Regions from separate parts of the Spirosoma sp. KCTC 42546 genome, predicted to be linked through region 2. Evidence: riboswitches for the same ligand, from Rfam matches in the RefSeq annotation. Region 2 holds a riboswitch; the other holds the start of a gene.

What was found. A riboswitch is a leader RNA that binds a small molecule or an ion and turns the genes downstream of it on or off. The one in region 2 is predicted to bind cobalamin.
Region 1: linked by a shared signal. The riboswitch ahead of metE (5-methyltetrahydropteroyltriglutamate--homocysteine S-methyltransferase) and the one ahead of EXU85_RS01850 (TonB-dependent siderophore receptor) in region 2 are both predicted to bind cobalamin.

The regions. Positions count from the first base shown of each region.
Region 1 covers NZ_CP041360.1:1,277,382-1,280,556, forward strand. The annotation lists gene EXU85_RS05125 (TonB-dependent receptor) at 1-1,131, opposite strand, end outside; gene EXU85_RS05130 (DUF6660 family protein) at 1,202-1,591, opposite strand; cobalamin riboswitch at 1,628-1,839, shown strand; gene metE (5-methyltetrahydropteroyltriglutamate--homocysteine S-methyltransferase) at 2,000-3,175, shown strand, end outside.
Region 2 covers NZ_CP041360.1:413,104-416,278, reverse strand. The annotation lists gene EXU85_RS01850 (TonB-dependent siderophore receptor) at 1-1,792, opposite strand, end outside; cobalamin riboswitch at 1,999-2,284, opposite strand; gene EXU85_RS01845 (pitrilysin family protein) at 2,378-3,175, opposite strand, start outside.

The sequences.
Region 1 (3,175 bases), 860 kb from region 2:
GCGTTTGAAACGACTATAGCTATTCTTGATTGTCAATAGGGCATCGTTACTAAACCGTTTTTCCAGCCGAAACTGAGTAGCTAGCCGTCGGGAGTCATTGGCTTCGGTATACCCAGTTGTGGGTTCACTCCGAATGGATGGCAGATAACCACCTATCCGATGTTCATTCACCCAGATTATGCCTGCCGAAACCGTTGTGGTAGCGTTTGGATACCAGAAGAATTTAGGCTGGATGGTTGTACGAGCCGTTTGCGGGAGGTCCGAAAACTGATCGTTGTTGACATCGTACACGCGCTGCAGATTACGGGTGGCGTAAAACGTGAGCCCTACTTTTTCGTTGCGCTGGGCATAATAGGCGTTCAGGTCAAGACCAAAGGCAGTCGTGCCGTTAATCAGAAAGGACAGGTCGCGCTCGCGGGTAGGTTCTTTCGTGACTAGATTGACTAATCCAGCAATAGCACCACTACCGTATAAGGTTGATTGACAGCCTTTCACAAGTTCAACCTGTTTCAAATTCAGGGGTGGCACCTGCATCAGGCTCAGGCCGCTCGAAAATCCACTATAAAGTGGCAACCCGTCCTGCAGCAATTGCGTGTACCGCCCATCCAGCCCCTGGATCCGAAACGTAGCATTGGCTGATGTGACGGATGTTTGTTGCACTTGAATTCCCGGACTTTCGCGCAAAATAACCGCAATATTTGCGGGCTGCATATTCGCCTTTTCGTCCAGCTCCTCGCCGTCGATCACTTCAACACGTGTTGGTTCGTCGGCAACACTTCGCCCGCTTCGGGTAGAGGAAACCGTAATTTCCTCCAGCGCTTCTACGGAGGGATCGAGTAGAGCCTGAAGGGTATCCGTACCAGGACTTGCGATGGTATGATGGATGGATTGAAAGCCAACGGCCGAAATTCGTAACCGATAAGGGCCGGATGGCGGTAGTTTCATCTGTGTGAAACCAGCGGTATCGGTAGCTGCGCCGATTGAGGTGCCAACCAATAGAATTGTAGCACCGGGAATAGCTTGTTTGGTGAGGGCGTGACGGACAGAAATCCGTAGGGTATCTTGTGGAAGTGCCGTACTACCACCCAAAGCAATGTAAGAAAAGAATAGAAATAGAATAACGTTTTTCATCCTGTAGGGAGAATAAATGGAACATGCCGACTGATGGATGACCAGCCGGGAGAAAATCCATGAAAAACGGTTATACTTTAGGCGGCTGCCAGATGGCGAGCGCTACATCGGAATGGCTAGGCGACTGATAAACAAAGGCCTGCTCGTCAGGAGCAGTTGAATTTGGAACCAGCGAAAGCATGTAGCTGAACGAACGGGGAATTGAAAAGCCGAGACAAATGGTGCAATGACAGAATGGACTACAGGGTGCTTTATGTCCGTGGTCGTCGGTTGAGTGCGAAGTGGATGTGCTGGCTGTCTGGTCCGGTTGCGCATGGCAATCTGCATCCGGGCAGGGTAGGCCGGTCAGCAGCAAGAGCCAGAACGAAAAAAGACACACGATCGCTTTCATGCCAGCAAAGGTAGCGGGCGGGCGAATGCAACAGGTAGTCAAAAAGGGATGAACGCTTGTTTTTGCCACCACAATGCGGTTAGTTTGTCCTAACGTTCTTTGTTTTCCGTCAAACAAGCTAATGGTTTTCCTGAGAGGTTCAGGAAATGAAAAAGGAATCGTGTGAAATTCACGAGCAGACGTTGCTACTGTCAGTGACCATTTAGAAAAGGGTTTGCCCTCGATGTCCATTGTCCCGAAACGGTTCGCCGATGGGATGAGAAGGACGGCAAATACCGTCACAAGCCAGGAGACTTGCCCTTAGCTTTGCTGATTACGCCCACACGAAATTGGGTTTATCAAGATTGACCATCTCGTTCTTTTCCCGCCCTCTCCCCGAGGACGGAAGCGGTGTGTCGTGTTGATAATTCTCTGATGTAGTGGTAGGCGTATGGAGTTCGGCATCGAACGCGATCAACCATTTTATCTAGTAACAACATGATCGCACACAATCTCGGCTATCCACGAATCGGTAGCCACCGCGAACTCAAACGGGCCTGTGAACAATTCTGGGCCAACAAAATCACCACTGAGCAGCTTCAGGACGCCGGTCGACGCATTCGACAGGATAACTGGCTGACCCAACAGCAGGCTGGCATTACGCTGGTTCCCTGCAACGACTTTTCGTTCTACGATCAGGTACTCGATATGTCCCTGACCGTTGGCGCGATACCGAAGCGGTTTCGGCCGCTGCTCGATCAGTCGCATCAGGCTGATGCTGATCTACTAACGCTGTACTTCGCTATGGCGCGGGGGTACCAGCAGAACGGGCTGGACCTGAAAGCGATGGAAATGACCAAGTGGTTCGATACCAATTATCATTACATCGTGCCGGAGTTTACTGCCGATCAGGCGTTTACGCTGCTCTCTGAGAAACTTTTCGACGAATTCGAAGAAGCGAGACAAACACTGAGCACCACGCCCAAACCCGTATTGCTGGGGCCGGTTTCGTACCTGTTACTTGGCAAAGAGAAAGAGCCTGGCTTTGATCGGCTCGATTTGCTCGATCGGTTATTGCCAGTCTACGAGGTCATCCTGAGCCGCCTACAGGAGCAGGGTGCCGACTGGATTCAGCTCGATGAACCTACACTCTCACTGGATCTGACGGATGATCAACGGGCGGCTTTTGCCAAAACCTACAACCGGCTTCGGCTTCAATTTCCGAAACTCAAGCTGCTGTTGGCTTCGTATTTCGAGTGCTACGGAGCCAATCTGAATCTGGTTAGTCAATTACCGGTCGATGCGTTGCATCTGGATCTGGTCCGTTGCCCAAATCAGCTGGACGATATTTTGCAAACCGATTTTGTCCATAAACAAACACGCCTGTCGCTGGGTGTGGTTGATGGCCGTAACATCTGGATCAATAACCTGGAAACCTCGCGGGCAACGATTCAACGAGCTGTCGAAAAAATTGGACAGAACCGAATTCTCATTGCGCCGTCGTGTTCGCTGGTACACGTTCCCTGCGATTTAAATTCAGAAACGAACGAGCAGGGGCTAACGCCCGAAATCAAGCAGTGGATGGCCTTCGCCCGGCAGAAACTGGATGAAGTAGCAACCCTGGTGACGCTGTTCCGGGAGCCGACGAACGCGCAGGCAACCGCAACATTGGCA
Region 2 (3,175 bases):
TAATGAGATTTATTGCCCAGTTTCGGCCCGGAAACGCGTTTCGACTCACTCCCAGTATCAGTGCATCGAATACATTATTGACTTGTCCCTGAATGCGAATCGGCGCTGGCCCTAGTTTAGCGGTATGCTCTAAAAGCACATTGGTTAGCATTACCCCTTTAAAAAACTGGCTATTGTCAAAGGTTATGTACCGGCGCGAATTGGCCTGCATTTGTACACTAAGGCGTGTTTGTCCATATTGTAAATATGTATTGAGCGTACCAGTGTGAATGGGCACATAGACCAACTGCTTCCCGATAACATCCTGAGAATAGGCGTTATAGGCTCGCTCCTGTGAGGAACGCGTTAGGGCGTAACCGAGCCGCAGTCCCATTCGCCAGATATTCTGTGCATAGGTCAAACTGGTGTTAAATTCGAACCCTCGCGCAACGACTAATTGCAGATTTTCGACATGGTAATTGGTAGTCGGATTCCAATATGTCCAGTTATCAACCCGGTTATGGTAGCCTGTTAACTCTGCAGTTAGGTTAACCCGATCAGACAAGGATGCATTTGCGGCCAAGCCAGCTTCGAAATTCAGCCCACTTTCAGGCAACAGATTTGGGTTGCCTAACTCAATCCAGTAGCGTTCATTCAAAGTTGGTACGCGGTAATTTCGACTTATCGAACCCTTGGCAGTGAGCTTAAATCGACTATGCTGAACAAGTTGGTATTCAGCCCCAAGCGAAGGCGTAAGCGGTGGATTAAACCGCATTACAAACGCTTGCCGAATATTAGCTGACACTAACCAACGTGTTGTTTGAAAACGTAGTAGCGCATATATATCCCCCCGATCTTCCTGAATTAGTTGTCCACCATAGCCATCCGTTCGGGTACGGTAATGCGACCACTCGCCCCCAATCCGTAGGTTCAGTTGTTTGGTATTCGTTGATACGAGCGAAAACTCACGCTCGGCCCGACTAATAAGCCGCTCCGTTTCGGTATGGCTTGGCGTATCGAAGTTGCCTTTCGCATAGTCCAGCACATCGCGAATCCAGCCTACCCGGAAAGTCATACGATTCGCTTCATAAGTAGCCAGCAGTCGCGCCGATTTCGTTCGGGTACGTTCCCGGGCTATGGTATCCTGGGGAGTAATAATCAGGTCATTGTCGGTCAACCAGGCATTGACTGAAATTTGCCGACCACTTTTATGGAGAAAATAAAGATCCTGTATGAATCCACGTTGCGCCGTTGTCGAGGGTTCCAGAAAATAATGCTGCCGTTCGGTGTACGGATAGTCGTTACTGAACTGGTTTAGATACGCAAACGTCTTACCCGACAGTTTCCAACTCTGCCCCAATGCCGATGCATAGCGAATACCTAGCTGCATCTTATTATTCCGAAAACTAGCAAACTGTTGACCAGTCGTTGCTCGTACGCCTGATTGCCAGCCGGGAGTACTGCCGAGGAGAATACTCCCTCCTACCGCATCGGAACCAACTGTGCTGGCCGAGGAACCATATTGAACGGCTAACCGATCGAAACCGGCAACGGGTAGGGTAGAGAAATCCGTCTGGCCAAGATTAGGCTGGTTGATATTGATACCATTCCAAAGTACGGCGGTATGATTGGCCGATGTACCGCGAAAGGCAACCGTAGCCAATTGTCCGGGCCCATAGTTTTTAAAGGCCAAAGGTGTATTAAGCGCTAATAGATCGGTTAAGGAGCCAAATCGAAATTGAACTAGCGTTATTGAATCAATACGCTGAAGTTTCTGGCCCGCCAGGAACCGTTCGGGTGCAATAGCACGCACAGTTACTGCCGATAGCGACACAACTGTTCCCAACTGATTCCTAGACGTGACCCTAGAGGAATCCGTTTGTGCGAAACCGGTATGACCTATTAACAGGCCAGTAACCAGAATCAGTACCCACCAATGAAGGGCTTGTTTTACCACTATAACTTCTGAACAAATTGTGCGTCAACAGCACGCGGTTGGGGCGTTTCCTCCGAACACCAGAACAACGGATGGTCTTTGGCAGGTCTCCTGACTCGTCTCGTCGGCTCTGGCCTTCCCATACTGATAATCAGCACAGTGGCTACGAAGAATGAACCGATTTTTAATGGACAATGAATAATGATCAATGTAAAATGGCTGTAACACCATTATTCACTCTACATTATAAATTATACATTCAATAAGACTTACAGTTGCGGGGACAGTGTTGGCGTTGCACCAACTTCCCTTTTAAGCCTTGAAAGTCGCTATGAAGCGACATAAGGCACCAAAAACTCAGGGCAAAGGTAGGGGAATTTAAACACAGAGACACAGAGTACAAAAAGAAATCTGTCAGGCAAACCCTCTCAGTGTACTCCGCTCCTCTGTGTTCAAGTACGTTTAAAACCCGTCGGCTTTTATTTCTTTCTCGGTAACGGTTCCGTATTTTTTCACTTTATCCCGAATAGTTTCAGCCTTACCGACCAACACGAATTGGAGGTTATTTTTCGGGAAATATTGATCAATGATCTGGCGCGTTTTAGCCACGGTTAACCCATCAACATTCTTCTGAAAGTTATTGATAAACGATTCATCAAAGCCCAGGCTGAACATATCCGTCAGCAGATTTGATAGCTCACTAGCGGATTCGTATTTCGGTGGAAAGTCTGCTTTAACGTAGTTTTTAGCCGATGCGAGCGTCTTTTCGTCGATGCCCGTTTTATGCAGGCTATCAAGCACCTGCAACGCCATATCAATGGCCTGCGTGGTGGTACTGACTTTAGTAAATGTCGAAATGGCAAAAGTACCGCTCTTACGATACGTACCGAAACGGCTGCCTGCACCATAGGTCAGACCTGAATTTACGCGCAAAGCATCGTTCAGCCAGGAGGTAAATCGTCCACCCAAAATTGTATTAACAACGGTTACTGGAATAAAATCTGGATTACTCTGCGTGATGCCTTTACCCCCAATCAAAAAGGTTGTTTCACGGGCATCATCCTTGTTCACTAATAAAACCCGATTCTTATCGAATGAGAACGTTGGCTCTGTCAGGGCAGGTGATGTTGCGGCTGCCGTTTTCCAGTTTCCAAACAAGTCGGTGATCCGTTTTTTCATTTCCGCCGTCGTAAAATCGCCCACGATAGCGATCGCAGCCCGGTCGGTGGTGTAGTTTTTCTGGTAGAACTGCCGGGCATC